DNA from 2 places in the Pseudomonas corrugata genome. Region 2 is predicted to be linked to the other one. Evidence: riboswitches for the same ligand, from Rfam matches in the RefSeq annotation. Region 2 holds a riboswitch; the other holds the start of a gene.
What was found. A riboswitch is a leader RNA that binds a small molecule or an ion and turns the genes downstream of it on or off. The one in region 2 is predicted to bind cobalamin.
Positions count from the first base shown of each region.

Region 1: linked by a shared signal. The riboswitch ahead of QZH45_RS12265 (CbtB domain-containing protein) and the one ahead of cobO (cob(I)yrinic acid a,c-diamide adenosyltransferase) in region 2 are both predicted to bind cobalamin.

Region 1 is NZ_CP130434.1:2,653,539-2,669,247, reverse strand. Features, by position in the region: gene QZH45_RS12290 (phospholipase D-like domain-containing protein) at 1-359, opposite strand, end outside; gene QZH45_RS12285 (vWA domain-containing protein) at 549-1,160, opposite strand; gene QZH45_RS12280 (ATP-binding protein) at 1,214-2,218, opposite strand; gene cobN (cobaltochelatase subunit CobN) at 2,424-6,185, opposite strand; gene cobW (cobalamin biosynthesis protein CobW) at 6,189-7,253, opposite strand; cobalamin riboswitch at 7,352-7,566, opposite strand; cobalamin riboswitch at 7,775-7,997, shown strand; gene QZH45_RS12265 (CbtB domain-containing protein) at 8,104-8,292, shown strand; gene QZH45_RS12260 (CbtA family protein) at 8,304-9,011, shown strand; gene QZH45_RS12255 (cobalamin biosynthesis protein) at 9,008-9,412, shown strand; gene cobM (precorrin-4 C(11)-methyltransferase) at 9,492-10,238, shown strand; gene nfuA (Fe-S biogenesis protein NfuA) at 10,438-11,022, opposite strand; gene QZH45_RS12240 (fatty acid cis/trans isomerase) at 11,138-13,429, opposite strand; gene metH (methionine synthase) at 13,585-15,709, shown strand, end outside.
Region 2 is NZ_CP130434.1:5,116,924-5,132,632, forward strand. Features, by position in the region: gene QZH45_RS22785 (hypothetical protein) at 433-915, shown strand; gene QZH45_RS22790 (OmpP1/FadL family transporter) at 1,061-2,335, shown strand; gene QZH45_RS22795 (glutathione peroxidase) at 2,427-2,978, opposite strand; gene QZH45_RS22800 (MFS transporter) at 3,161-4,360, opposite strand; gene QZH45_RS22805 (MarR family winged helix-turn-helix transcriptional regulator) at 4,422-4,826, opposite strand; gene QZH45_RS22810 (adenosylcobinamide-GDP ribazoletransferase) at 5,008-5,739, opposite strand; gene cobC (alpha-ribazole phosphatase family protein) at 5,742-6,317, opposite strand; gene cobT (nicotinate-nucleotide--dimethylbenzimidazole phosphoribosyltransferase) at 6,314-7,369, opposite strand; gene cobU (bifunctional adenosylcobinamide kinase/adenosylcobinamide-phosphate guanylyltransferase) at 7,366-7,887, opposite strand; gene QZH45_RS22830 (cobyric acid synthase) at 8,012-9,463, opposite strand; gene cobD (threonine-phosphate decarboxylase CobD) at 9,460-10,452, opposite strand; gene cbiB (adenosylcobinamide-phosphate synthase CbiB) at 10,445-11,353, opposite strand; gene bluB (5,6-dimethylbenzimidazole synthase) at 11,350-12,000, opposite strand; gene QZH45_RS22850 (cobyrinate a,c-diamide synthase) at 11,997-13,397, opposite strand; gene cobO (cob(I)yrinic acid a,c-diamide adenosyltransferase) at 13,394-14,020, opposite strand; cobalamin riboswitch at 14,102-14,301, opposite strand; gene QZH45_RS22860 (hypothetical protein) at 14,461-15,045, shown strand; gene QZH45_RS22865 (PQQ-dependent sugar dehydrogenase) at 15,112-15,709, shown strand, end outside.

The sequences.
Region 1 (15,709 bases), 2.5 Mb from region 2:
ACCGTGACCTCCAGGGACTCTCCCAATTGCGGTGCGTCGGGACTGCCGTAGGCCAGATGCACACGGTAATGAATGGTCACACCGGGATTGATGGCATAGTCGGCCCAGCGAAATTTCTGCAACGGCGCCTTGTCGCTGGGCGTGGCGTGGAACTGGGGGAAGGTGTGAGCCTTGTCGGGGAACGTCAGGCTGTTGAACAGGAACAACCAGGGCTTGTTGCCCTGCTGCTTCTCGATGGCAAACCCCAACAGGCCCTCGCGCCGCGATTCGGCCAGGTCCATGGCGAGCAGCACGCCATTGGTACCGGCATAGGCCTTGACCCGGAAGTCGTCCTGGGGGTTGGTGACGAGTATGCGCATGGTTCACTCCTGTGAAGTTGCCTCAGCATAGATCAGGGATTCGACTGGGGTAGATCGGGGACCGAGGTGATGCTATCGCGAGCAGGCTCGCTCCCACATGGGATGTGCTGTGAATACATGATTGATCTACGCCACAACTCCCTGTGGGAGCGAGCCTGCTCGCGATGGGGCCCATCCAACCAACGGATATCAGTCAGATACCCCATCATCAATATGCCGATACTCCGCCCCCAACTGCTCCGCCAACTGCCGGGCCCGGCCCAGGCGGATCGGGCCGCGCTCGATGTCGACCAACAGGCAGGGGCAATCGAGTGGCGACAGCGGCAAGCCCTCCTTCACTCGCCCATCCGTCATCAGCAACACCCTTTGCTGCTCCGCTGGGTAGCGCTTGCGCCGGGCGACCAGCCAATGACCGGCCTCCTGCAGCGCCGCCAGCAACGGCGTACCGCCGCCGGCGCCCAGCCCGTCGAGCCAGTCGCGCAAACCGGCCGAGGCCTTGAGCCCCTGCACCTGCCAGTTCGGGACACTGCCGCTGGCCGTCAGCAGCGCCAGCCGGGCGCGCTGCCGGTAGGCGTCGTCGAACAGCTGCGCCAGCAGGCCCTTGCCATCGCTCAAGGCCCGATAACGACGGGTCGAGGCCGACGCATCGACGATCACCAGCCAGAGCTCATGGGGCGAGCGATGACGTGCCTGCCAACGCAAGTCTTCACGCAAACGCGGACGACCGTTCAACAAGGTGCCCGGCCAATTCACCACGCCGCTGGCCGCCGCTTTGCTGCGGCCTTGACGCCCCCGCTGCAACAGCCCGGCACGGGGTCTGGCATTCGCCCCCGCGGCCGAACGGGGGAGAATGCCTAGGGCTTTTTTGGCCAGCTCGGCACGTCACGCCGGGCGCCGGTCGGTAGCGCCTGGGCCGGCAGATCGCCCCACTGGCCCTGGCCTTCGCTCGGCTCGGCGGCTCGGTCGCCAGTCGAGGGCGCCTGGGACGGTGAAGGTGCCGGGACTGAGTGCCCACGCCGACGGTGGCGCAAGGCAAACTCGGCGACCGCATCGATGTCTTCGGCGGCGATAACCGGCGCCCCGCGCCAGGCCGCATGGGCCCGTGCGGCCCGCAACCAGACCAGGTCCGCGCGCAAGCCATCGACGCCGGCGGCAAAGCAGCGCTCGGTGATCTGCGCCAAGGCCTGATCGTCCAGGGGAATCTGTGACAAGCGCTCGCGAGCGTTCTGGCAACGCTCGCGCAGTTGGCCCTGGGCCGATGCCCATTGCGCGCAAAACGCCACGGGATCACTGTCGAAATCCAACCGTCGCCGAATGATCTGTCCGCGTTCCGTCGGCGCGGTATGACCGTCGAGGGCCACGTTCAGGCCAAACCGGTCGAGCAGTTGCGGGCGCAACTCGCCCTCCTCCGGGTTCATGGTGCCGATCAGCACGAAACGCGCCGGATGCCGATGGGAGATGCCATCGCGCTCGATCAGGTTGGTACCACTGGCGGCGACGTCCAGCAGCAGGTCCACCAGGTGATCGGGCAACAGGTTCACTTCATCGACGTACAACACGCCACCGTCGGCCTTGGCCAGCACACCGGGAGAGAATTGCGCACGCCCTTGCCCCAGGGCGGCGTCCAGATCGAGGGTGCCCACCAGTCGCTCCTCGGTGGTGCCCAGGGGCAAGGTGACGAACTGCCCACTGGCCAGCAGATCCGCCAGTCCCCTGGCAAGGGTCGACTTGGCCATGCCCCGGGGACCTTCGATCAGCACACCACCGATCTTCGGATCGATGGCGGCCAGGCACAGGGCCAGTTTCAGGTCATCGGCGCCGACCACGGCGGAGAGCGGGAAATGGGGGGTGTCGGTCATGGTCGATTCTCAAAGGTGGTCGGTAAAGTCGGTTTGGAGAGAGTCTTGTGGCGAGGGGGATTTATCCCCGCACTGTGGGAGCAAAGCTTGCTCGCGAAAAGACGCCTCGATTTCTGACGGACCGCGCCGCCTGTATCGCGGGCAAGCCTTGCTCCCACAGACGACCTCGCCACAGGTTCTGCAAATGGCCAGCTGATGGTACACATCAACCATCTTCTTCAATGTCGAGCAACAGATTCTCCAGCGCCTCGCGATACGCCCCCGGCGCCTGCCACATTCCCCGCTGCTGCGCCTCAAGCATGCGCTCGGTCATGTCCCGCAAGGCGTCGGGGTTGTGTTGACGGACGAAGTCCCGGGTGTCCGGGTCGAGCAGGTAGGCATCGGCCAGCAAGGCGTACTGGTGATCGTCGATCAGCTGTGTCGTGGCGTCGAAAGCAAACAGGTTATCCACCGTTGCCGCCAGTTCGAATGCGCCTTTATAGCCGTGCCGCTTGACCCCGTCGATCCACTTCGGATTGGCTGCCCGGGAACGGATGACGCGGTTGAGCTCTTCCTTGAGGGTACGGATCCGGGGCAAGTCCGGTTGGCTGTGATCGCCGTGGTAGCTGGCCGCGGCGGTACCACCGAGGGTTTCCACCGCCGCCAGCATGCCGCCCTGGAACTGGTAGTAATCGTTGGAATCGAGCAGGTCGTGCTCGCGGTTGTCCTGGTTCTGCAACACCGCTTGCACCTGGCCCAATCGCCGGGAAAACTGATCTCGCGCAGCGGTGCCTTCATCTGAGCCGCCGTAGGCGTAGCCGCCCCAGTTCAGGTACACCTCGGCCAGGTCTTCGCGACTCTGCCACAGGCGACCGTCGATGGCGCCCTGCACGCCCGCGCCATAGGCTCCGGGCTTGGCGCCGAAGATCCGCCAGCCGGCCTGCCGGGCGGCCGTTTCCGGCTCGACGCCCGAAGCCAGCAGGGCCTCCCGCTCGCTCCGCACCTTGGCCGCCAGGGGGTTCATGTCTGGCGGCTCATCGAGCGCGGCGACGGCCTGCACCGCCGCATCGAACAGCCGGATCAGGTTGGCAAAGGCGTCCCGGAAAAACCCCGATACCCGCAGCGTCACATCGACCCGGGGCCGATCCAGCAGGCTCAGCGGCAGGATCTCGAAATCATCCACCCGTTGGCTGCCCGTAGCCCACACCGGGCGTACACCCATCAGCGCCATGGCCTGGGCGATGTCATCGCCGCCGGTGCGCATGGTGGCAGTGCCCCACACCGACAGGCCAAGCTGGCGCAGGTGATCGCCGTGATCCTGCAAGTGCCGCTCCAGAATCAGATTCGCCGACTGGAAACCGATGCGCCACGCCGTGGTGGTGGGCAGGTTGCGTACGTCCACCGAGAAGAAGTTGCGTCCGGTGGGCAACACGTCCAGGCGCCCACGACTCGGCGCACCGCTGGGGCCCGCCGGCACGAAGCGTCCGCTCAAGGCATCGAGCAGGCCGCGCATTTCCGCCGGGCCACAGGCATCCAGGCGCGGGGCCACGACGGACCGCAGACTCTCGATGATGCTGCTCACGTCCTGCCAACCCGGCGCTTCCAATTGCTCGACCCTGCCTTCCAAGGCCTGCTCGATCAAGCTTGCCGCAAACAGCTCCAGGCGCTCGCGGGTATCGCCGGCGGTGCGCCAGGGCTCATCGCTGACCTGCCGCAACGCCTCGGGACAGTCGCCAGCCCACGGGTCGGCCAAGGCGCAGTCCAACGGATCGAAGCCCAGCCCGAACGCCTTCGACAGTGCCCGCAACAGGCTCGACTGCGCGCCTTTGCCATCGCCCCGGGGGATGCGCAGCAACGCCAGCAAGGTGTCGATGCGCAGCCGTCCGCCGGGCGATTCGCCAAAAATGTGCAGGCCGTCGCGGATCTGCGACTCCTTCAGATCGCACAGGTAGGTGTCCAGGCGCGGCAGCCAGATCGCCGCGTCCGCGTCGGCGTCCAATTGCAGCTCGCGATCGATATGGGTTTCGCGCACCAGGTTCAGGATGTCCCGCTGCAGCTCTCGGGCACGTCGCGGGTCGAGCAATTGCGCTTCGTAATACTCGTCGGCCAGCAACTCGAGGTTACGCAGCGGTCCGTAGGTTTCGGCGCGGGTCAGCGGCGGCATCAGATGATCGATGATCACTGCCTGGGTACGCCGCTTGGCCTGGGCCCCCTCGCCTGGGTCGTTGACGATGAATGGATAGATATTCGGCAGCGGTCCCAGCAGCGCATCCGGCCAGCAACTTTCCGACAACCCGACGCCTTTGCCCGGCAGCCATTCGAGGTTGCCATGCTTGCCGACGTGGATCACGCCATGGGCACCATAGGTATGGCGCAACCAGAAATAGAACGCCAGGTAGCCATGGGGCGGCACCAGGTCCGGGTCGTGGTAGACCGCACTCGGATCGACCTGATACCCCCGGGCCGGTTGGATGCCGACAAACGTCAGGCCCAGACGCAGGCCAGCGATCATCAGACGACCGGCGCGGAACATCGGGTCCGTCTCGGGCGCGCCCCAGCGCTCCAGCACCGCCTGGCGATTGGCCTCGGGCAGCGTGTCGAACATGGCCTGGTAAGCCTCCAGCGCCAGACTCTGATGACACGGCCGCAGGTCGAGACTGTCCAGGTCGTTGCTGACCCCGCCCAGCAACTGCTGGATCAGCGCGGTGCCACTGGCAGGCAGTTCGGCGGGCAGCGGATAGCCCTCGTCCTGCATGGCCCGCAGGATGTTCAACGCCGCCGCCGGTGTGTCCAGACCGACACCGTTGCCGATGCGTCCATCCCGGGTCGGGTAGTTGGCGAGGATCAACGCCACGCGCTTCTGCCCATTGGGCAGGCGCGCCAGTTCGGTCCAGCGCCGGGCCAGCTCTGCAACGAAATCCATGCGCTCGGGCACGGCCCGGTAGCAGACCACATCACTCTGACTGCGCTCGCTGCGCCAGGCCATGTCCTTGAAGCTGATGGGGCGGCTGATGATCCGCCCGTCCAGCTCCGGCAAGGCGATGTGCATCGCCAGGTCCCGCGGGCCCAGGCCCTGCTCGCTGGCACGCCAACCGGGTTCGTTGTCCTGGGCGCAGATCGCCTGGATCACCGGGATGTTGCGACGAAACGGCCGCAAGTGCGGCGCTTCCGGGCTCGACTGGGCAAACCCGGTGGTATTGAGGATCACCCCTGCCTCGACCGCGTCCAGCCAGTCTTCGACCTGCGCCAGGCAACCAGGCTCCTTGAGGCTCGCTACCGCAATCGGTAACGGATTGAGTCCCGCCACTTGCAGACGCTGACAGAACACGTCGATGAACGCCGTGTTCGCCGCTTGCAGATGAGAACGGTAGAACAGCACCGCCGCCACAGGTTGATCGGCCTGCCAGCCGGCTTGCCAGTCGTCGAGGCTGGCACTGGTTTTCTGCGGATGGTAGATGGCCGTGCGCGGCAGGGTCCGCGGTTCAGCCCAGGCGTAGTCGCGACCGAACCACTGGCTGCCGAGGTTGTGAAACAGGTCCAGGGCGTTGCCTAGCCCACCCTGGCGCAAAAACTGCCAGAGCCGGTCGCGGTCGGCGGCGGGCACGTTGCTCAAGTCGCTGAGTTCCGGGTCCGGACGGTCGTCCCCCGGCACCAGGATCAGCGTCACCCCGCGCCCGGCCAGCTCCATCAAGCGCTCGATGCCGTAGCGCCAATAGCCGATACCGCCGTGCAGTGACAACAGGATGACCTTGGCGTGACGCAGCACGTCCTCGACGTAAAGATCCACCGAAGCGTGGTTCTGCACCTGCATCGGGTTGGCGAGGCGAAACTGTGGGTAATCATCCGGCAACTGCCGCGCCGCTTCGGCCAACAGCGCCAGGCTGGAATCGCCGCTGCACAGGATCACAAGCTCTGCGGGGGTTTGCCCCAGGTCGGCGATGTTGTCGTCCGAGACGAAGCCGCCGGGCTGAGTCCTGAGCAGGTGCATGACTTAGACGCTGAGGGCGGCGCGCAGTTGCGCTTCAAGCAGCCCGGCATCCAGCGCCTGGCCGATCAACACCAGACGCGTTACCCGTGCTTCGTCGGCGTTCCACTGCCGGTCGAAATGCTTGTCGAAACGCGTGCCAACCCCTTGGATCAACAGGCGCATCGGCTTGTTCGGGATCGCCGCGAAACCCTTGACCCGCAGCACGCCGTGCTGGACCACCAATTGGGTCAGCGCGTCCAGCAGCAGGCTTTCGTCGGCCTGGGGCAGCTCGATGGAAATGGAGTCGAAGGCGTCATGATCGTGGTCATCGTCGTCGCCGTCATGGTGGTGATCGTGATGACTATGGCGGCTATCGATGTGCTCTTCGGAACCGGCACCCAGGCCGATCAGCACTTCCAGCGGCAGGCGACCGTTGCTGGCTTCGATGACCTTGACCGCCGGTGGCAGTTCTTCGGCCACTTCAAGACGGACTTTCGCCAGGTCTTCCGGGCTGATCAGGTCGGCCTTGTTGAGGATCACCAGGTCGGCGCTCGCCAACTGATCGGCGAACAGTTCATGCAGTGGCGACTCGTGGTCCAGATTCGGGTCGAGCTTGCGCTGGGCATCGACCTGATCGGGGAAGGCGGCGAAAGTGCCGGCGGCCACGGCCGGACTGTCGACCACGGTGATCACCGCATCGACGGTGCAGGCACTGCGGATCTCCGGCCACTGGAAGGCCTGGACCAGCGGCTTGGGCAAGGCCAGACCGGAGGTTTCGATGAGGATATGGTCGAGGTCGCCGCGCCGGGACACCAGCTCGCGCATCACCGGGAAGAACTCTTCCTGCACGGTGCAGCACAGGCAGCCGTTGGCCAACTCATAGACGCGGCCGCTGGCTTCTTCTTCGGTGCAACCGATGGAGCACTGCTTGAGGATCTCGCCGTCGATGCCCAGCTCGCCGAACTCGTTGACGATGACCGCGATACGTCGGCCCTGGGCATTGTCGAGCATGTGTCGCAGCAGCGTGGTCTTACCCGAGCCGAGGAAACCGGTAACGATGGTGACGGGAAGTTTGGCCAGTGTTTTCATCGGATGCCCTTTGGCAAGGTGGCGGGCAAACGGGACGACAACCGCAGGCACAGGCGTGCGCGGAAGATTTCGCCACCGGATCACCCCGCCCGGTTGTAGTGAGAATCTGTCTCGAGGCAGGTCTCCTGGCTGACGGCGGGCCGGTCCCGGCTTTTCATAGAAAGCCCTGGCAATTCCTGCGCCTTCCCGTGCTGCATGCACAGTGGCCTGGCAGGAACGTCACCGTTCACAGTTGCGGGGGCAGCCGCGGCTTGGACCGCGTTCCCTTCTTAGCTTCGGCGCAAACCGAAGAACCTCGAAGGCGCAAGGCTACGCAGGGTGTGCGGGCGGGTCAATGTCTGCAAGCAGGCTCAAGGACAACTCATACCGTGGGAGCAAGGCTTGCCCGCGACAAACGATGACGTGGTTTGCTCCATAGCACCGCGTCGTCTGGATCGCGAGCAAGCTTTGCTCCCACGGTAGGGTGTTCCCACATCAGATCCAGTTGCTGACAATTGACGCCCCACCCCGCCCTATGCTCTCCTGTGCGCCTAGTTACGGGTGCCCTTCACAGGGTGAAACGGGAAACCGGTGAATCGTGTGCTTTACTTCAAGGCCACGTCAGTCCGGTGCTGCCCCCGCAACGGTAAGCGAGCGAAGCGTCAGATCCACTGTGCCTGATGGCATGGGAAGGTGACGCTTGCAGGCAAGGCCCAGGCCCTGCCCCTCGTGAGCCCGGAGACCGGCCCATGACTCAAACATCAACAAACCCGCGGTGGGCGGGCGCTGTTCGGATCCTGACGGGCCTTGGCCCGGGGTTTCATTGCGCTCGATCTACCCACTGGCCAAGACAAGAACAGAGGGAAGCGCCATGTCGACCATCAGCACCACCGCCCGCACCGCCAGCAACACCACGGCCCTGAGCCAGCGCCTGAGCGCGGCAATCCTCGCCTCGATCCTGGGGGCTGGCCTGGTCTATTTCGCCGGTTTCTCCCACATCGAGGCGGTGCACAACGCGGCCCACGACACCCGCCACAGCGCCGCCTTCCCGTGCCATTGAGACCTGCCGACATGATCAAGCGTATCGCGCAAACCGCCGGGTTCAGTGGTTTGCTGGCCGCCCTGCTGCTGACCCTCCTGCAAAGCCTATGGGTTTCGCCGCTGATCCTGCAGGCCGAGACCTATGAAAAAGCCCCGGCTGCCGAAGCCCCTGTCGAGGCCCATCAGCATGCCGACGGCGTCGCCCATACCCACGATGCCGAAGCCTGGGAACCCGAAGATGGCTGGCAGCGCGTGCTGTCCACCACCGGTGGCAACCTGGTGGTCGCAGTGGGTTTCGCCCTGATGCTCGCGGGCCTGTACACCTTGCGTACACCTACCCGCACCTCCCAAGGCCTGCTCTGGGGCCTGGCCGGTTATGCCACCTTCGTCCTCGCGCCGACCCTTGGCCTGCCGCCGGAACTGCCCGGCACTGCCGCGGCCGACCTGGCTCAACGACAGATGTGGTGGATTGGCACCGCAGCGTCCACGGCCGTGGGCATCGCCCTGATCGCGTTCGGCAGGCATTGGCTGCTCAAACTGCTGGGCGTGGCGACTTTGCTGGTGCCCCATGTCATCGGCGCACCGCAGCCGGAAGTCCACTCGATGCTGGCGCCCGAAGCCCTTGAAAGCCAATTCAAGATTGCCTCGCAATTGACCAACGTCGCGTTCTGGCTGGCCCTCGGCCTGATCAGTACCTGGCTGTTCCGCCGTGACGGCCAAGCTCACCACGAGGCATGAGCAACGACCAGGTGCTGGTGGTCGGCCTGGGCTGCCAGCGCGGTTGCCCGGCCAGCGTGTTGCGCGCGTTGCTGGATGAGGCATTGCTGAACCACGGCATCGCGCTTGAAGCGGTGGGGGCCCTGGCCAGTATCGATCTCAAGTGTGACGAACCGGGCCTGCTGGCATTGGCGGGGCAACTGGCCCTGCCGCTGACCTTCTTCAATGCCGGCCAGTTGTCGGGTTACCGGGAACGCCTCAGCCACCGCTCGCAGATCGCTTTCGAGCGCACCGGTTGCTACGGCGTTGCCGAAAGCGCGGCACTGGCCCTCGCCGAACAACTGGGGCAGACCGCTGCCACCTTGCGTATTCCTCGCCAGAAGTGCGCCCAGGCCACACTGGCATTGGCGGTCGCGTCGTAAAAACCGATAATCGCCCTCCATGGATCATGAGCGATCTTCATTCAGGCATCGCTCTCCCCTCTTTTTTCAGGAACCGGTCATGACCGTCTACTTCATTGGCGCCGGCCCCGGCGATCCGGAACTGATCACCGTCAAGGGCCAGCGGCTGGTGCGCAGCTGCGCGGTGATCATTTATGCCGGCTCCCTGGTGCCCGCCGCCGTGCTCGAGGGCCATTGCGCCGAACAGGTGATCAACAGCGCTGAACTGCACCTGGAACAGATCATCGCGCTGATGGAGACAGCCCATCGCAACGGTCAGGACGTCGCCCGGGTGCATTCCGGCGACCCGAGCCTGTACGGCGCTATCGGCGAGCAGATACGTTGCCTGCGGGAACTGGGCATCCCCTTCGAAATCATTCCAGGCGTGACCGCGACCTCAGCCTGCGCCGCCCTGCTGGGTGCCGAACTGACCTTGCCGGACGTCTCCCAGAGCTTGATTCTTACCCGCTACGCGGACAAGACCGCGATGCCCGCCGGTGAAGAACTGGCTAGCCTGGCGCAGCACACAGCGACCATGGCGATCCACCTGGGGGTCAATCATCTGGAAAGAATCGTCGAAGAGTTGTTGCCCCACTACGGCGCGGACTGCCCGATTGCCGTGATTCACCGGGCGACCTGGCCGGATCAGGATTGGGTCATGGGGACGCTGGCCGACATTGCCGCAAAGGTGCAGGCCAAGGGCTTTCGCCGCACGGCGCTGATTCTGGTGGGACGGGTGCTGGGCAACGACGTGTTCAGCGAATCATCGCTCTACCGCGCCGGGCATGCCCATCTCTACAGGCCCTGACCGCTCAATATCCACTGTCTGTGGGAGCGAGCCTGCTCGCGATAGCGGTGGATCAGGCAGAAATGATGTTGAATGTACCGCCGCAATCGCGAGCAGGGCTCGCTCCCACAGAGTTCTGGGTGATCGCAAATTCAGCGTTCAGCCCAATCCTTGTGGGAGCGAGCCCTGCTCGCGATTGCGGTAGTCCAGGCTGCAACAATCAGTAGTAAGCGTTTTCTTTCTGCGTGTGGTCGGTCACGTCGCGCACGCCCTTGAGTTCCGGGATACGCTCGAGCAGCGTGCGCTCGATGCCTTCCTTCAGGGTCACGTCAGCCTGGCCACAGCCCTGGCAGCCGCCGCCGAACTGAAGCACGGCGATGCCGTCTTCCACCACGTCGATCAGCGATACCTGGCCGCCGTGACTGGCCAGCCCCGGGTTGATCTCGGTTTGCAGGTAATAGTTGATGCGCTCGTTGATCGGGCTGTCGGCGTTGACCATCGGCACTTTCGCATTCGGTGCCTTGATGGTCAGTTGGCCGCCCATCCGGTCGGTGGCGTAATCGACCACTGCATCGTCCAGGAACGCTTCGCTGAACGAGTCGATGTAGGCGGTAAAGCTCTTGAGCCCCAACGCGGTATCTTCGGGTTTTTCTTCCCCCGGCTTGCAGTAGGCAATGCACGTCTCTGCGTACTGGGTGCCGGGCTGGGTGATGAAGATGCGGATCCCGATACCCGGCGTGTTCTGCTTGGACAGCAGGTCGGCCAGGTAATCGTGGGCGGCATCGGTAATCGTAATGGCGGTCATGGAAACTCCTCGCAGGCTTGCCGGCAGTTTACGCCAAATCAGGGCGCCGGACAAAGTCCCAGTATTTTTGTCAGGAAAGCAGCCGGCGGCACGGGGGCGCCGCCGGATACGTCGATCAGAGGTTCTGGTAGCGATTCATGTCCAGCACGCCGGCCTCCAAGGGCTCGGTTTCCTCGATGTAACGGCTCAGGTCATGGAAGTAGTGCCAGAACTGCGGGTGACTGCGGCGAATCCCCCAACGCTCGACAATCCGCTCGAAAGCCTGCTCATCCTGGGCATTCTCCATGGCGTCGACGAACGCAGGGACTTGCGCGGCGGGAATATTGAACATGAAGTTCGGGTAGCTGCTGAGCACCCCCGGGTAAACCGTCAACGTGTCCAGCCCCGGTTGGTAACGCAGCTCCTCGCCCAGCAGGAACGCCACGTTGCTATGGGCACGGTTGCGCAACAGGCTGTAGATCTCGCGATGACCGTCGGCGGTTTCGACGCGCAGCATCGTCGTTTCCGGCAACTGGTCGATGACCCGAAGCCCCGCCGCCGGTCGCGACACCAGCCGACTGAGAGACTGCTCGGCGTTCTGCAGGTCCGGAACGATGTTCGGACGCGAGCAATAGGCGCCGTCGCAACGGTTGATCGGATCGGGGCGCGCATTCAGCTCGCCATAACGGAGCAGCAATTGCCGGGCGAAATCACCCTTGGGATCGCGCCCATCAAGCTTGAGGGCAGTCGGCTTGTCATTGTCGATGCTCTCGTAATCCAGCCACATCTTGAATTTGCCGCCGGACTGGTACCAGTCATCGAGGTAACCTTCCCGGGCATCGGCCGGCATCAGTCGCAGGAAGTTCTGTTCTGCGCCATTGCGAATCAGGTCGAAGTACAGCCGCGTCTGGGCCTGGTGGGACACGTTGCCGAACACATCGAAATTCACCGCCAACTGGTAGTAGGTACGTTCCAGCAACGGGAAGTCGAACAACCACATCGTCTGCGGTACTTCGCCAATCAACCCCTTGGTGACCGAAGCGCTGTCGAAGTGCCTGAAAATACTCAACAAAGCATTGTCGTTACCAGCCCACAGCGCCGACCAGCTCGGCGCCGGCAATTCGGCGTAATTGTCCCGGCGCAGGGCCTCGTAGGCGTTGCGCTTGTCCCGGTAGTCGAGCCACAGGCTGACGACGCTGCCTACATCGTCGTTCTGCCCCGGCATCGCCAGCAATGGCGTAGCCTGCCCGCGATAGTTCGGATCGGTGATGTACAGGTCGTGCTCAGGGGCCTGAAACAGCGCCCAGAAGTTGTCGCGGATCACATCAGTGGCGATCTGACCCCGGCACACCGGGCCACGGATAAAGGTGCGCACGAAATATTCGGCGTTATCGAGCATGAACTGATAGCGGGCCTGGGCCGGAATCGCTTCAAAGGTGGAGAACGGGTTCGACCGGCGTTCCGGCCCGTAGCCGGGCAACGCCGTTACCTGCCAGTTACCCTTGTAGAACAGGCTCTTGATCCGCGCCATCTTGGCCGCGCTCAGCCCGTAGGTGATGTGGGTCTTATGCACGATCACCCCTTGCACCGCCCAGAGCCGGTAATAGACGCGGGTACCGGGGTCGTCGTTCGGACGACGGGTGTTGATCAGGTCGATCGGCTGGCCGCTGGGTGTGCGCGAGCGTACCCACTGGAAGAAATGCCCCGGCTCGCCGTCCTTGAAATAGATGTGCGCCAGGAACCAATGCTCGAACAACCAGCGGGCCACCAGGCTTTCCCTGGCGCCGGGGGCATTGAGCAGGTTTTCCCATTGCACCACCTGCAAGGCTTCAGCGGCACTTGGGGCCAAGGCTTGCTGGTCGATGGGGGCGCCGGCGGCCAGCCAGCGCTGCAAGGTCTGGTATTGCTGCTCGGTCAGGCCGGTGACCGCCATGGGCATGCCCTCCCTGGGGTGCGCGGCGGCGTATCCATCGAATTGCCCCGGCATCGCGCAGCTGTTTTCACGCCCGAGACCCAGCACGATCTCTTCCGGCAGCTTGGCGTTGGGCTGTAGCGGCGCGCCGTGCCCCAGCGCCAACATCTGCGCCATCAACGCAGCCTGGCTGCCCTGGGCGTCGAGCACGGAATAAAAGCCTTTGCGCTGCCAGGCCTGCGGGCCGGAAGCGTCATAGAACAAGCGGGTCGGGACGGCGGCCTCGCGGCGCTCGCCGTCATACACCGACATTTTGCTCGCGCCCCGGGCCACGCCTTCGCCACTGCCCAGGTTCAACTGGCAGGCGGAGTCGTAGCAGGCGTGGCAGGCCACGCATTTCTCGGTAAAGATCGGCTGGATGTCGCGGGTGTAGGACAGCGCTGGCACGGGATCCTTGGCGGCTGCGGCAAAAGACAACAGCAGCAACAGACTGCCGAATAAGACGCGGTACGGCATGTCTTGATCCCTAAGAGATGGAGCAGCGATTCTACCGGGCCAGCAACCGGTTGCAAACATGAGCAACATTCATGCAAAAGCCACCCATGATCAAATCCGGCACAGGTTTGCTATGATTCCCGGCTCCGTAATGGTCTTTTTTTCCAGGTAGTCCTATGTCCGATCGCAGCGCTCGCCTTTATCTTCTCCAGCAAGCCCTCAAGGAACGCATCCTGATCCTCGACGGCGGCATGGGCACGATGATCCAGAGCTACAAGCTGGAGGAGCAGGACTACCGCGGCAAGCGTTTCGCCGACTGGCCGAGCGACGTCAAGGGCAACAACGATTTGCTGGTGCTGACCCGTCCCGACGTCATCGGCTCCATCGAGAAAGCCTACCTGGATGCCGGCGCCGACATTCTCGAAACCAACACCTTCAACGCAACTCAGGTATCCCAGGCCGACTACGGCATGCAGGGGCTGGCCTATGAGCTGAACCTGGAAGGTGCGCGTCTGGCCCGCAAGGTGGCCGACGCCAAGACCCTCGAGACCCCGGACAAGCCGCGCTTCGTCGCCGGCGTGCTCGGCCCGACCAGCCGCACCTGCTCGCTGTCGCCAGACGTAAACAACCCCGGCTACCGCAACGTGACCTTCGACGAACTGGTGGAGAACTACACCGAGGCCACCAAGGGCCTGATCGAGGGCGGCGCCGACCTGATCCTGATCGAAACCATCTTCGACACCCTGAACGCCAAGGCGGCGATCTTCGCCGTGCAAGGGGTTTACGAAGAACTGGGCGTCGAGCTGCCGATCATGATTTCCGGCACCATCACCGACGCCTCCGGCCGCACCCTCTCCGGCCAGACCACCGAAGCCTTCTGGAACTCCGTGGCCCACGCCAAGCCGATCTCCGTCGGCCTGAACTGCGCCCTGGGCGCCAGCGAACTGCGCCCGTACCTGGAAGAGCTGTCGAACAAGGCCAGCACCCACGTCTCGGCGCACCCGAACGCCGGCCTGCCCAACGAATTCGGTGAATACGACGAACTGCCGGCGCAAACCGCCAAAGTCATCGAAGAGTTTGCCCAGAGCGGCTTCCTGAACATCGTCGGCGGCTGCTGCGGCACCACCCCGGCGCACATCGAAGCCATCGCCAAGGCAGTGGCCGGTTATGCGCCACGACCGATTCCGGACATTCCCCGGGCGTGCCGCCTGTCGGGCCTGGAACCGTTCACCATCGATCGCAGCTCGCTGTTCGTCAACGTCGGCGAGCGGACCAACATCACCGGTTCCGCCAAGTTCGCCCGGCTGATCCGCGAAGACAACTACACCGAAGCCCTGGAGGTGGCCCTGCAGCAGGTCGAGGCCGGCGCCCAGGTGATCGACATCAACATGGACGAGGGCATGCTCGATTCGAAGAAGGCCATGGTGACCTTCCTCAATCTGATTGCCGGTGAGCCGGACATCTCCCGCGTGCCGATCATGATCGATTCGTCGAAATGGGAAGTGATCGAAGCCGGCCTCAAGTGCATCCAGGGCAAGGGCATCGTCAACTCCATCAGCATGAAAGAAGGCGTCGAGCAATTCATCCATCACGCCAGATTGTGCAAGCGCTATGGTGCCGCCGTGGTGGTGATGGCGTTCGACGAAGCCGGCCAGGCCGACACCGAGGCGCGCAAGAAAGAAATCTGCAAGCGTTCCTACGACATCCTGGTCAATGAAGTGGGCTTCCCGCCGGAAGACATCATCTTCGACCCGAACATCTTCGCCGTTGCCACCGGTATCGAAGAACACAACAACTATGCCGTGGACTTCATCAACGCTTGCGCCTATGTCCGCGACGAGCTGCCCTACGCGCTGACCTCCGGCGGAGTGTCCAACGTGTCGTTCTCGTTCCGCGGCAACAACCCGGTGCGCGAAGCGATCCACTCGGTATTCCTGCTGTATGCGATCCGTGCAGGCCTGACCATGGGGATCGTCAACGCCGGCCAGTTGGAGATCTACGACCAGATCCCGGTGGAACTGCGCGACGCCGTGGAAGACGTGATCCTCAACCGCACCCCGGAAGGCACCGACGCCCTGCTCGCCATCGCCGACAAGTACAAGGGCGACGGCAGCACCAAGGAAGCGGAAACCGAGGAATGGCGCAACTGGGAAGTCAACAAGCGCCTGGAGCATGCACTGGTCAAGGGCATCACCACCCACATCGTCGAAGACACCGAGGAGTCGCGCCTGTCGTTCGCTCGCCCTATCGAAGTCATCGAAGGTCCGTTGATGGCCGGCATGAACATCGTCGGCGACCTGT
Region 2 (15,709 bases):
GCTTTTTATTTAAGGAAGTAGATGAACCTGTGGCGAGGGGATTTATCCCCGCTGGGCTGCGAAGCAGCCCCTAAAAAGGCTGAATGCGATCTACTCGGCAGAACGCGGATTCAGGGCTGCTTCGCAGCCCAACGGGGATAAATCCCCTCGCCACAATGATTACTGAACCTCGAATGATCAGTATTACGCCCCGAAAAAACGGGGCTTTTTATTGCCTGAAGTTCCTCGATAAAGCGAAACGGCTTAAGCACCAACGGATATAACAGTTATAACCGCTCGCGGAAGATGTTTTAAAAACAGGCCTTTACAACGGAAATATCACACTACACTTCAAGTCAAGCGGCATGATCCGCTGTCGGCGGAGCCTGGACCGATCCACCGCTGCCAAGCCCCACTCTCCAGGCTCCGCCCCTCTTACGCTTCGAGGGTGTTATGGGTATCGCTGCCAGCGAACTGTGTCGATATGTGATCCGTCCGACGCTCCTGTACCTGGAGCGCCACAGCGCAACGGCGGAATCCTTGTTGCTGGGCATTGCCGCCAGCCAGTCCAGCCTGGGTTCAGCCTTGCACGACCGTCGTGGCCATGGCCTGTATCGCATTACCGAATGCCGTCACCAAGCACTCTGGGACCATTACCTGGCGCTGGATCCGGAACGCGCCAGCCTCGTGCGCGGCCTGGCCAGCCAACATGCCTTTCTCAGCGGTCCGCACCTGGAATTGACCGTCAACCTGCGTTACGCCACTGCCATCGCCTGGCTGCTGGTAGAAGAACAGAACACGCCGCTTCCCGACGCCAACGATCTGCTGGGCATGGCCCGGATCTGGCGCCAGACATTTCACCCCCAAGGGCGCCTGCGGGACTTCACCTGCGCCTGGCAACACTGTGTTTCATCGCTGAATCAAGTCGCCTGCTGAAGAGGATGTTTGGAAACTTCCTACAACGTTCGCGAATTTGGTCGGATTGTCCTACAAAACCGCTCTAACTCACGCAACACAGGCTATAGCGCTTGAACGAAAATGTTGGTAATTTTCGCCTCGGTGACCACATGGAGTTCTAACAATGAAAAAAATGATGCTCAAAACCACCCTTGGCCTCGCCGTAACTTTGGCCTCCACTCAATTGTTCGCCAGCGGCTTCCAGCTGAACGAACAGAGTATCAGTGGCATGGGCACTGGTTTCGCGGGTCGTTCTTCCTCTGCCGATGATGCAAGTACCGTATTTGGCAACCCTGCCGGCATGTCGCGCCTCAAGCGCCAGCAAGTGACCGGTGGCTTTGCCGCCATTGACGCCTCTACTGACATCAACGATGCCAGCGGCACCCAGTCCGGTACCAACAAGGGCGACATGGTTCCACTCACCGGTGTTCCGATGGGCTACTACGTCAACCCTATCAACGATCAGTGGGCTTTTGGCTTGGGCGTCTATGCTCCGTTCGGCCTGATCACCGACTATGAAAGCAATTTCCAAGGTCGTAACTTCGGCAGCAAGAGCGAAGTGAAGGTCGTGACCTTCCAGCCAACTGTCAGCTATGCCTTCAATGACAAGGTTTCGATTGGTTTCGGCCCGACGATCAACCGTATTTCCGGTCAGTTGGAGTCGGCGCTGGACGTACCAGGCTTACCCGGCAATGGCAACGTTAAGATCAAGGGTGACGACATCGGCTACGGCTACAACATCGGCTTGCTGGTCCAGGCGACCGATACCACTCGTGTCGGCCTGACCTACCACTCCAAGGTCAAGTACAAACTCGACGGCCATACTGAAGTAACTCCGGGAGCAGGTACACCTGCCGGTTTCCTGAGCAGCGGACGCTATGACGCCTCGCTGGACATCACGACACCTGAAACGGTGGACTTTTCGGTCACCCAGCAGATCAATGATGCCTGGACAGTCTACGCCGGCAGCACCTGGACTCGCTGGAGCCGCCTGAAAGACATCACAGTGAACAACGACGTAACGGGTGGCGGCGCGCTGAACCCAACCCTTTTTGGCACCATCACCGAAGAACAAAACTGGCACGATACCTGGGCCTACGCCATCGGCACCTCCTACCAGTTGAACAAACAGTGGATACTGCGTACCGGCCTGTCCTTCGACCAGTCGCCTGCCAACAACACCGACCGCTCGCCACGCATCCCGACCGGCGACCGGACCATCTTCAGCCTGGGCGCTGGCTGGAGCCCGACCGACGACCTGACCATCGACGTAGCCTATTCCTACCTCAAGGAAGAGAAGGTCAACGTCAACCGTACCAACGCATTGGGCCAGGCTTACAATGCTGAATACGAAAACAGCGCAAACGGCTTCGGTGTTGGCGCAACCTACCGCTTCTGATGATTCACGGCGAGCCTGAACCCCTCGTTATCCGAAGCAAAAGAAAAGCCCCGTGCTCTGCAAAGAGCCGGGGCTTTTTCATGCCTGAAGGTCAGGGCCTGGAAGCAATCGCCGCTTCCACCGCCTTGATGAATTCAGGGTCATCAGGCTTGATCCGGCTGGAAAAACTGGCAACAACCTTACCCTGGCGATCCACGACATACTTGTAGAAATTCCATTTCGGCGCCCCGGACTGCTCGGCCAGGTGCTTGAACAACGGTATGGCGTCGGCTCCGCGCACCGGTTGCGGTTCGGTCATGGTGAAGGTCACGCCATAGTTGACGTAACAGACCTTGGCCGTCTCGGCGTTATCCTTGGATTCCTGCTTGAAGTCGTTGGACGGCACGCCCAGCACTTGCAGGCCTTGGTCCTTATAGCGCTGGTTCAGGGCTTCGAGGCCTTTGAACTGGGGAGCGAAGCCGCAGAAACTGGCGGTATTGACCACCACCAGCGGCTTGCCGGCGAAGCGCTGGCACAGATCGATGGTTTCCTTGGCCCGCAGCTTGGGCAACGAACCCTCCAGCAATGGTGGGCAGTCGGCTGCCCAGGCTTGTCCGGTCACAACCAGCAGCAGGGTGGGGATAGCTAGCCAGCGCATCAGCATGTAGGCACTTCCTTGAAGACATGTCAGACCACGACGTTACTCGTCATGACCTGATGCGTCCACCGCTCAGCAGTTGCCCATGCCCAGTTGCATCAAGGCCAACCCGCCCTGATGCCAGCCCCACCAGGCAAACGCCAGTAGCAGGACCGCGCCGGTAATAATCAACCAGGGGCCGACGCGACTCATGCCGCACCCGCCAGGACTTGCAGACGTGCCACCGGGCGCTCACGCACCGGCCAGTTCAACGCCGCCGCCAGCAGGCTGAGCAGGACGGCGGCCTGCCAGATCAGGTCGTAGCTGCCGGTGCGGTCATACACGACCCCACCCAGCCAGCCACCCAGGAACGATCCCAACTGGTGGAACAGGAACACGATCCCACCCAGCATCGAGAGATTTCGCACACCGAACAGGGTGGCCACGGTGCCGTTGGTCAAGGGCACGGTGGAGAGCCACAAGAACCCCATCGCCATGCCGAACGCATAGGCGGTGGTGGTGGTGACCGGCAGCCAGAGGAACACACCAATCACCACCGCCCGCGCCAGGTACAACCCTGTTAGCAGCCGTGGCTTGGACATACGTCCGCCGAGCCAGCCGGCGGTGTAGGTGCCGAAGATATTGAACAGCCCGACCAGAGCCAGCACGGTGGTGCCGACGCTGGCCGGCAAGTGTTGGTCCACCAGGTAGGCCGGCAGGTGCACGCCGATGAACACCACCTGGAAACCGCAGACGAAAAAGCCGAACGCCAGCAACCAGAACCCGGAATGGCTGCACGCTTCGCGCAACGCTTCGGACAAGGTCTGTTCATGGCCGGCCAAGGGCATCGGCGTGTCCTTGAGCATGCTCACCAGCGGTACGATCAGCGCCACCAGCAAGCCCAGGGCCAGCAGTGCGGCGGACCAGCCGAGCCAACCGATCAAGCCCAAGGTGCCCGGCAACATGGCGAACTGGCCGAAGGAGCCGGCGGCGCTGGCGATGCCCATCCCCAGGCTGCGTTTTTCCGGCGGAACAGCGCGACCGACCACCCCGAGAATCACCGAGAACGATGTGCCGGACAGGCCAAGACCAATCAGCAAGCCGGCACTCAATGACAGCGACCAGGCGGAATCCGACAGCCCCATGAACACCAGGCCCAAGGTATAGAGAACACCGCCGACCATCACCACTTTCGCCGCACCGAAGCGGTCGGCCAGTGCCCCGGTAAAGGGCTGCGCCAGACCCCAGATAAGGTTCTGCAGGGCGATGGCGAAGGCGAACACCTCACGGCCCCAGCCGAACTCAGTGCTCATGGGGGCCAGGAACAGCCCGAAACCATGCCGCACCCCCAGGGACAACGCCAGGATCAGCGCGCTGCCCACCAGGACCCAACCACAGGTACGCCACATCGATGTCATTTTTATTCTCCGCTCGCGGGTATATACCCGCTTATCATCGAACGAACCGGCTTCACGCCAGTTCATCCAGCAAGGCCAGCAATGCCGTGCGCTTCTCGGCGCCCAGTTTATCGATCAATCGTTGTTGTGCCGCTTCCCAGGCGGGCAATGCCGCCGCCAGTCGGTCGCGTCCGGCGGGCGTCAGCACGACGATGCGGTTACGCATGTCTTCACCCTCGGCAAGCGCCACCAGCCCCTCGCCTTCCAGCACCCGAAGATTGCGCCCCAGGGTGCTGCGGTCCAGGCCCATGGCCTCGGCCAGGGACGAAATGCTCGGCTGATCCAGGCGCGCCAGGTTGCTCAGCAAAGAATACTGGGCAACGTTGATCCCGAAGCCGTCGAGGGCGCCGTCGTAATACCTGCTGACGCCACGGGCGGCGCGACGCAGGTTGATGCACAGACATTGGGAAGGAAGCATGATGCGTGTATATACCCGTTAACTGGATGAATGCAAATTTAAATGTATCGCTTGACGAGGAAACCTGTGGGAGCGACTTGTGGGAGCAAGGCTTGCCCGCGATGAAGTCAACGCGGTGAGGCTTGATATCGAGGTGTCTTCATCGCGGGCAAGCCTTGCTCCCACGGACCTCCGCATGGCGTCAGACCAATGCCACCCCCACCAACACCGCCATCTCAAGAAGCTCCAACAAGGCCCCGGCCGTGTCGCCGGTGCATCCGCCCAGTCGGCGCAGCATCATCTGCCGCAAGGCGATGAACACCACCGCGGCGATGATCAGCGCCGAGATCCCGGTCCAGCCCGCCACCAGCACGCACCCCAGCGCACAGGCCGACAAGACCTGCCACCCCGCGGGTCGCGGCAGGTGGTCGGCGAGTGCCTGGCCCAACCCGCCGGCACGCACATAAGGCGTGGTCAGGAACAGACCCAGCAGCGCCGCACGCCCCAATACCGGCACGATGAGCAACACCAGGGCCTGCCCTTGTTCGAGCAGCGCCAGCAACGCCGCGAACTTGAGCAGCAGCACCAATACCAAAGTGATCACGGCAATCGGTCCGCTGCGCGGGTCTTTCATGATCAGCAGCGTGCGTTCGCGGTCGCCAAAACCTCCGAGCCAGGCGTCAGCACTGTCGGCCAGGCCATCCAGGTGCAGACCGCCACTGAGCAGCACCCATGCCGTCAGCAACAGCGCGCCATGCAGCAGCAACGGCGTACCGAGCAGCAAGGCGTTGAAACCCCACAGCAATGCACCGAACAACAGCCCCACCAACGGATAGAACAGCAGCGAACGGCCAAGCAGCGCGGGCTCCGGCATGCCCGGCAGGCGAACCGGCAAGCTGCTGAGAAATTGCAGGGCGATCCAGAACGGCAGCATCTTCAGCTTATCTCCGTAAAGACCGGACCGGACGACACCCGAAGGGAGAACCGCGCACCGTGGGCTACTTCAACGTTGAGCAGTTGCTCCCGGGGCAGGCCTCGGGCCTGGGCCAGCAGCAACTTCATCACGCCGCCATGGCTGACCAATAACACCCGCTGCCCCGCGTAAGCTGCATGCAGACGCTCCACCGCCGCCAGGACCCGCGTCGAAAACGCCTGCACCGGCTCACCGTCGGGGGGCGTGAACTCATAGGGATCGGCCCAGAATCGGCCCAGGGCTTCGGCGTCAGTGTCCATCAGCGCCGCTGCGCTACGCCCCTCCCAGGCACCGAAATGCAGTTCCTGCAGATCCGCATCCAAGTGCACCGGTACGTTGAGTCGGCGGCCGAGCTGCTCGGCAAAACGCGCACACCGTTGCAACGGAGAACTCACCAGTCGATCCCAGGGGCCGCCCGTTGCTACGGCCGCGTGCATCTGTTCCCAGCCCCTGGCCGTCAATGCATCATCGAGGCTGCCGCGCAAGCCGCCGCCCAGCTCGGTTTCACCATGACGCAGCAGGTCCAGGTGCAAGGTCATGCCGGGCGATCCGCCACGGCCGCTTCGGCAAACGTCGCCATTTGTCCGTGAAGCTCACAGGCCAAGCGCAACAGCGGTACCGCCAGCGCAGCGCCACTGCCCTCGCCCAGCCGCAGCCCCAGGTCGAGCAGCGGTTCGGCGTCCAGGGTTTCCAGGACGTGGCGATGCCCCGGTTCGGCACCGCGATGGCCGAACAGCAACCATGGCCGGCATCCGGGATTGAGACGCACCGCCACCAAGGCCGCGACACTGCAGATAAAGCCGTCCACCAGCACCGCGATGCCTTGCTGCGCACAAGCCAGGTACGCGCCGGCCAACGCGGCGACTTCAAATCCACCCAGGTTGAACAGCGTCTGCAGCGGGTCGTTGCTCTGAGCTCGATGCAGCGTCAAAGCACGTTCAATCACTTGGGCTTTGTGACTGACACCCGCCGCGTCCAGCCCCGTGCCCGGCCCGACCAGATGAGCCACCGGGCAATCGAGCAAGGCGCACGCCAGGGCACTGGCCGCCGTGGTGTTGCCGATCCCCATCTCGCCACCGATGAACAACTGCGTGCCGCTGGCAATCGCACGGGCAACGCTGTCGCGCCCGGCTTGCAGCGCCTGCTCGCCCTGGTCCACGGTCATCGCCGGGCCCTGGACGAAATTCGCCGTGCCTGGCCCGACCTGCAGATGCCGTACACCGGGCAGATCCAGCGACGGCGTCACGGTTCCCAGGTCCACGACCTCCAACCCGGCACCCAATTGCCGCGCCAGGACGCTGATGGCCGCGCCGCCACTGACGAAGTTGAGCAGCATCTGCCCGGTGACTTCCTGTGGATAGGCTGAAACGCCCTCGGCCACCACCCCATGGTCGCCGGCAAAAATCGTGATCCACAGTTGCTCCAGGCTTGGCTTGACCTGCCCTTGCAGGCCCGCCAGTTGCACCGCCACCGATTCGAGCCGCCCCAGGGAACCGGCCGGCTTGGTCAGTTGTTGCTGGCGGGCCGCAGCCCGTTCCAGGGCCAGGGTATCGAGGGGCTTGCACGGGTCCAGCCACCAGCGGTGATTCATAACGCAGTACCTTTAAGGGTCAGGGGCAGGCCGGCTACGGTCAGCACAACACGCTGACAACGTTCGGCCAAGGCTTGATGCAGCCAACCGGCTTCATCGACATAACGGCGAGTCAGCTCGCCCAGCGGCACGACACCCATTCCGGTCTCGTTGCTGACAAAAATGATTTCACCGGGCAGCGCGGCTACACAGTCCAGCAAGGCATCGCGCTCCATACCCAGTTGCCCGGCGTCGTCGAGCATCAGCAGATTGGTCAGCCACAGGGTCAGGCAATCCACCAGCAGGCAGTGTCCAGGCGCGGCGTTGTCCCGCAACACCCGGGCCAGGGCCAGCGGCTCTTCCACCAACGCCCATTCGGCCGGCCGACGCGCGCGATGCAGGGCGACTCGCTCATTCATCTCGCCATCCAGGGGTTGGCTGGTGGCGATGTAGGTCACCGGCAAGCGAGTGTCCACTGCGAGTTTTTCAGCCAGGCGACTCTTGCCGGAGCGGGCGCCGCCGAGGATCAGTTGGAGCATGGTGTATTACCTTTCAAATAGGCGGTGTTGCTGCCAGCCCCATCGGGCTCGCCCCCACATTGGCCCGGTGTCCGCAATCCCCTGTGGGAGCGAGCCTGCTCGCGATAGGGCCAGTCCAGCCACCCTAGATCCCACAAAGTTCACGCAACAACCCTGTATCCAGATGCTTCTCCACCAGATCCGCCAGCCGCTCGATATCCCGCTCGCGCAAGCCGTGGTAATCCACCGCTTGCACATCGGCCAACCCGGCCCAACGCAACAAGGCGCTGCTGGACTCGGGCGACTCGAACAGGCCGTGCAGGTAGGTGCCGAGAATCTGTCCGTCGAGGCTCCGGGCCCCGTCGCAGCGGCCGTCATCCAATTGCACCAAGGGCTGTTCCAGCGCCGGGCCGACGGTCACGCCAGCATGGATCTCGTAGCCACTGACCTCGGCATTCTCAAGGGTCAATCGTCCTCGGACATTGCGCAGCTGCTTCTCGTGCTCCAGAGTCGTTTCGAACGCCAGGAGCCCCAGTCCGTCGCTGGAGCCCGGCGCGCCTTCCAGTCCCAGCGGATCGTGAACCTGTTGGCCGAGCATCTGCAAGCCGCCGCAGATCCCCAGCAGCTTGCCGCCGTAGCGCAGATGCCGCTGGATGGCCGCTTCCCAGCCATGGGCCCGCAGATGAGCCAGGTCGCTGCGCACGCTCTTCGAACCCGGCAGGATGATCAGGTCGGCTGGCGTAATGGCCTCGCCGGGGCCGATGAATTGCAAGTCAACCTGCGGGTGCAGGCGCAACGGATCGAAATCGGTGTGATTGCTGAGGCGAGGCAGAACCGGCACCACCACCTTGAGCACCTGCTCGGCCTTGTCGGTTTGGCGCTGGTCCAGCCCGTCCTCGGCTTCCAGATGCAGGTCCATCACGTAGGGCAATACCCCCACCACCGGTTTGCCGGTGCGGGCTTCCAGCCAGTCCAGCCCCGGTTGCAGCAAAGCGATGTCGCCGCGAAAACGGTTGATGATGAAGCCCTTGACCCGCGCCTGCTCGCTGGGCGAGAGCAGTTCCAGGGTGCCCACCAGATGGGCGAATACCCCACCGCGATTGATATCGGCGATCAGCAGCACGGGGCAGTCCACCGCTTCGGCAAACCCCATGTTGGCGATGTCTCCGGCCCGCAGATTGATCTCGGCCGGCGACCCCGCGCCCTCCACCATCACCACCGGATACGCTGCGCTCAGCCGCTCATGGGAAGCCAGCACCGCCTGCATCGCGATGGCCTTGTAATCGTGATAGGCCACGGCATTCATAGTGGTGACCGCACGACCATGGATGATGACCTGGGCCCCCGTGTCGCTGTTGGGCTTGAGCAGCACCGGGTTCATGTCGGTATGCGGCTCGAGGCCGGCCGCCTGGGCCTGCACGGCCTGGGCGCGGCCGATTTCACCACCGTCGGTGGTCACTGCGCTGTTGAGGGCCATGTTCTGCGGTTTGAACGGCACCACACTCACGCCCTGACGCCTGATCCAGCGGCACAGCGCCGTGACCAGAGTACTTTTACCGGCATCGGACGTGGTGCCTTGCACCATCACTGTGGTCATTGGAAATCCTCGGCGTAGGCCTCGAAAGCCTGTTCCAGGCGCAGGAATTCGGCATCGTCGGCCGGCAACCCGAAGCGCAGGCTGCTGTTGTTCGTGAACAAGCGCAGGAGAATGCCCCGATGGGCCATGAAGTCGTGAAGCCTCTGGGCATACTCAGTGACCAACCACTGGAACAATGCGCAACCACCCTGGGGCTTGAAGCCGTGACGGGTCAGCAGCAGCGCCAGGCGTTGACTGGCATCTTCGCAGCGCTGTCGCTGACGGCTCTGAGCGGCGGTATCGAGTAAACAAGCTTGGCCCAGGACCCGGGTCGGCCCGCTGACCGCCCACGGCCCGACCTGTTCGGCGAGCAACCTGAGCAAATGTTGCTCGGCCAGGACAAACCCCAGGCGAACGCCGGCCAGGCCAAAGAATTTGCCGAACGAACGCAACACGATGAGCCCCACCTGATGGGCATGGGCTGCCAGGCTCAGTTGCGGAGTGACATCCATGAAGGCTTCGTCCACCACCAGCCAGCCGCCGCGCTGGGCCAATCGAGCGTGCCAATCCAGCAAACGCTCAGGGCTCAGGCTCAGGCCCGTGGGATTGTTCGGGTTGACCACCACCAGCACGTCGAGACTGTCGAGGAAGAAATCCACTTCCGACTCCAGCACCTCACGCACGATGTAGCCGCTGCGGCGCCAGGCTTCGGCGTGCTCGGCGTAACAGGGCGACAATACGCCGACCTTGCCGCTGCGACGCAGGCGCGGCAACAGCTGGATCGCCATCTGCGAACCGGCCACCGGCAGTACATGAGCAGCCCCGTAATAAATGCAGGCGGCCTGTTCCAACCCGTCATCGGTTTCAGGCAGGCGCGCCCAGGCCCGCAATGGAATCGTCGGGACGTCGAACGGCCACGGCGCCAGACCGCTGGACAGGTCGAGCCAATCCACCTCGGCAATACCATATTGCCGGGCGGCCTTGCGCAGGCGCCCGCCGTGCTCAAGCATAGAACTCAGCTCCCAGGCAGAGAATCAGCAACCACAACCATACGCCGCGCTGCACCAGTTGCCAGCCGCGATCAATGGAATCGGCGCTCGCCGGTACGCCCTCCCCCAGTGGCGGGCGCTGGTGCAGTTCACCGTGATACACCGCCGCGCCCCCCAGCTCGACGCCCAGCGCGCCGGCACCGGCGGCCATGACAGGACCCGCATTGGGGCTGTCCCAGGTAGGGCCCTGGCTGCGCCAACACCGGAGCGCCAGGCGGGTTTTTCCCAGCAGCGCGTAGGTCAACGCCACCAGCCGCGCCGGAATGTAGTTGAGCACGTCGTCGATCTTTGCCGCGGCCCAGCCAAAGCGCTCGAAGCGTTCGTTGCGATAGCCCCACATGGCGTCGAGGGTATTGCTCAGGCGATACAACACCACGCCGGGCGCACCCGCCACGGCGAACCAGAACAGCGCGGCGAATACCGCGTCGCTGCCGTTCTCCAGTACTGACTCGGTGGCCGCGCGGGCGACGGCGGTTTCGTCCAGCCCACGGGTTTCGCGGCTGACCAGATAGCCGACGCGCTTGCGTGCTTCGTCCAGATCGCCGCTGCGCAACGCCCGGGCCACCGGCTCGACATGCTCGCCGAGGCTGCGCAGGCCGAGGGCGCAGTACAACGCCAGGATATCCACCAGCCAACCCACCAGCGGCGCCCAGGACAGGGCCGTGGCGAGCAGGGTCAGCGGCACCACCGCAATGACCCACGCCGTGACCCCGTGGCTGCGCCAGCCGCGCCCACCGGAGTTGAAGCGTTGCTCGATGCGATCAGCAAAGCGGCCGAACGCCACCAGCGGATGCCAACGCCGAGGTTCACCCAGCAATGCATCCAGCGCTACGGCGGCGGCACTGAGCAGCGCGACACTCATGGGTTCACTCCCCAACGGTTTTCATAGAGCAGTTCATTGAGTGAACGCGGTTGTGCCCAGCCTTCCAGGGCGAGCATCGGTGCCGGATAAAACCCCTCCACCGGGCCGAGGCAGAGTACCGCCAGGGGCTTGGCACCCGCAGGCAGGCCCAGCAGATCGGCCAGGGCCTGGGGCTCGAACAGCGAAACCCAGCCCATCCCCAGCCCTTCGGCGCGGGAAGCCAGCCACAGATTCTGGATCGCGCAGGACAGCGAGGCGAGGTCCATCTCCGGCAAGGTCCGACGGCCGAAGATGTGTCGCTCGCGGTCATCCATCAACGCCGCCACCAGCACTTCGGCGCAGTCATTGATGCCTTCGACCTTGAGTTTCATGAACTCATCGCTGCGTTCGCCCAGGGCCTCGGCGGTGCGAATGCGCTCCTGCTCCACCAATGCCCGGATATCGGCCCGCAGGGCGCGATCACTGATGCGGATGAACCGCCAAGGTTGCATCAGGCCCACGCTCGGCGCCTGATGAGCGGCTTCCAGCAGACGGCGCAGCAACTGCGGTTCCACGGTGCCACCGGTGAAATGCCGCATGTCGCGGCGTTCGGCGATGGCGCGGTAGATGGCGTCGCGTTCGGCCTTAGGAAATGCGTTGTCAGTCATGGCCTCTTCGCGAGCAAGCCCGCTCCCACAGGGAATTGTGAACACCCATCCAACCTGGGAGCGGGCTTGCTTGCGAAAGCGGCTTCAGGGTCCGGCGCCAACAGCGCGGCGATGGCCCTCGGATTCGACGGAAAATAGAAATGCACATAGGAGGCCGTCATCCGCCCCTGCCGGAACACCGCCTCCGCGCCACGCCCACCGTTAGGGCTATGACCACGGGCGATCGGCTCCAGCTCAGTGCTGGTCAGCGAATGGTGGTAGGTATGTCCGCGCAGATTACCTTCCGGCAATTCCACCGATTGCAACGCCAGGGCGGCCAGGCGCTTCTGCATCTGCGCGTCACCGGCGAGCAAGCCGAGCAGCTCGGCGCGATTGCCCTCGACGTCGGTCAGTGAGTCCAGCAGATACAGCATGCCGCCGCACTCCGCCAACAACGGTTTGCCGGCGTTGTGGTGAGCACGGATCGCCGTCAGCATCGGCGCGTTCTGCGCCAGGGCAAGGTGATGCAGCTCAGGATAACCGCCAGGCAGGTACAGGCTGTCCGCCTCGGGCAGCTCGCGATCGTGGATGGGTGAAAAAAAGCGCAACTGCGCGCCCATAGCTCGTAGCAGATCGAGGCTCGCGCCATAGGTGAAGGCAAACGCTTCGTCCCGGGCCACAGCAATGCGGACCCCGTCGAGCCACGGCTGCGCGGCAATCACCTCGGGGGCGGCGAACGTAACCGCCGGCGGGAGCGTCACTTCGCAACTGCTGGCCAAGGCTTCGGCTGCGGCGTCGAGGCGCAGGTCCAGGTCATTCAGCTCGCTGGCCTGGACCAGCCCGAGGTGACGACTCGGCAGTTCGATTCCGGTTTCCCGGGACAGCGCGCCGTACCAGCGCAAGCCTTCTGTGAGGCTGCCTTCGAGCAATTGCGCATGGCGCACGGTGCCGACACGGTTGGCCAGCACGCCGGCGAAGGGCAGGTCCGGCTGATAGCGCGCCAGCCCGAGGGCCAGGGCACCAAAGGTCTGGGCCATGGCCGTGCCGTCGATCACCGCCAGCACCGGAACGCCGAAATGCCGCGCCAGGTCGGCACTGGACGGCGTGCCGTCGAACAGCCCCATCACCCCTTCGATCAGGATCAGGTCCGCTTCGGCGGCGGCTTCCCACAACAGCCGTCGGCTTTCCTGCTCGCCGACCATCCACATGTCCAATTGATAGACCGGTGCGCCGCTGGCACGCTCCAGAATCATCGGGTCGAGGAAATCAGGGCCGCATTTGAATACGCGCACCTTGCGTCCCTGGTTGCGATGCAACCGGGCCAGGGCGGCGGTGACCGTAGTCTTGCCTTGCCCCGACGCCGGGGCGGCAATCAGCACCGCCGGGCATTGGCGGTCCGGAAACGAAGCGTCACTCACAGTTCGACGCCTTTCTGTGCCTTGATGCCGGCCTGGAAGGCGTGCTTGATCATGCCCATTTCGGTGACGGTGTCCGCCAGCTCGATCATTTCCGGCTTGGCGCCGCGACCGGTCACCACGACATGCTGCATGGGGGGACGCGCCTGCAGATCGCTCAGGACCTGATCGAGATCGAGGTAACCGTGCTTGAGGGCAATGTTCAGTTCGTCGAGCACCACCAGGCCAATGGACGGGTCGCTCAGCAACTGGCGCGACACCGCCCAAGCCGCTTCGGCGGCTGCGATGTCGCGCTGTCGATCCTGGGTTTCCCAGGTAAACCCTTCGCCCATGACATGAAAGCGCACCTGCTCCGGGAAGCGCCGGAAGAACAACTCCTCACCAGTGCTGTTGCGGCCCTTGATGAACTGCACCACGCCACATTGCATCCCATGTCCCATGGCTCGGGCCAGCATGCCGAATGCCGAACTGCTCTTGCCCTTGCCATTGCCGGTCAGCACCAGCAACAAGCCGCATTCGTTCGGGGAATTGGCAATGCGCTCGTCGATCACGGCTTTCTTGCGCAGCATGCGCGCCAGGTGACGCTCGTCGCGGTCGGACGCATCTGTATTGGGGGAGCCGGTCATGGGGAAGCCTCCGTTGGGAACTGGATAACGGCAGGCGGGCACAGGAAAAGACGGCAACAAGCCTGGCATCGCCCACCGTGATGCCGCTGGATGAATCAGGCCGGTCTCCGGGCTCATGAGCGGCGTGATGCCGGGCTGCGCGCCTTCCCATGTCGAGACACAGTGGCTTGCTGGCAGCTTTGACTCATTTACCGTTGCGGGGGCAGCGCCGGGTTATCACCGGCTTCCCTGTTTCACTCTGTCGACCAGGGTCACAGAGCACCTGAAACAAGTCGCGAAGGTTAGAGGGTTGGGGGTGGAGCGTCAATTAAAGCCGCCGTGGGCCCAGCATTGATTATGGGCCTGGATCAATAAAGTGACGCCAATCTTGTGTCACGCTGCGGCAAGTGATATCAAATAGGCATTACGACCCGATATCACAAAAACAAGAGGGCAAAAACATGCAAGGCATGATCATCAGCAATCCAAGGCTGGAATTCCTGCGCCCGGTGCTGGAACGCTGGTTTGACTGTATCGACCGTTACAACGCCGTGCGCGGCGATAACGATACGCCTTACTGGTTCGATGAAAAGGCCAACCTCGGGCTGCTCTCGGCCGCCGCCTGGATGGCCGAGATGATCACGCTGCAGAACACCGCGACCCGTAAGCAGAATGAAGAAGGTGAACGCAATGTCACTGCCGACCTGTTCATTGCCGGCGCCGAGGATCGAGCGTTCATCCAGGCCACCCAACGCTGGCCGAAGGTCAAGAGCCTCAACCTGACCCAACCCCTGCAGGATGTCACCAGCGATGCCAAGCGCATCAGCTACGCCACTGACCTGAAGCTGGGCTGCCTGTTCGTCGCCCCGCAAAAAGCCCAGCAAAGCGCTACACCTGAAGAACTGCAGGATATGATCGATGACTTGCAAAAGGAGAACACCTGCGCCGTGGCCTGGTACTTCCCTTACAACTATCGCAAGTTGCGCAACGAGGCCGGTCACTACCATCCGGGCATCGCCGTGCTGTTCAAGCAGGCTCACGGCTGACCGGTTGAACCATCGCCGGTATATGCTTCTCTATGAATAACCACATGCATTCATAGGGAAGCCAGCATGCTCAAGCCACCGCACCTTCTGATCATCGCCCTCGCCGCAGGGCTTGTCGCTTGTGGCGAGTCTTCCACACTGCAAGTCTCCGACGGCACCGGCCCATCGCCAAAACTGCCCGAACCGAACAAGACCCTGGTCCCTACCGTCAATATCGCCGAAGCCGTCGGGTGGCCCCAGGGCGCCAAACCAACCGCGGCCGAAGGCCTGAAAGTGGTGGCGTTCGCCGAAGGCCTGGACCACCCACGCTGGCTCTACGTGCTGCCCAATGGCGACGTGCTGGTGGCGGAAACCAATGCCCCGCCCAAACCGGACGATGCCAAGGGCATCCGTGGCTGGGTGATGAAAAAAGTCATGGGGCGCGCCGGCGCCGGCGTCCCCAGCCCCAATCGCATTACGTTGTTGCGTGATGCCGATCACGATGGCATCGCCGAAACCCGCACGGTATTCCTGGAAAACCTCAATTCGCCATTCGGCATGACATTGGTTGGCAATGACCTGTATGTGGCCGACACCGACCAGTTGATCCGTTTCCCCTACAAGGACGGCGACACGCAAATCAAAGCGCAGCCGACCAAGGTCATCGATCTGCCAGGTGGCACCA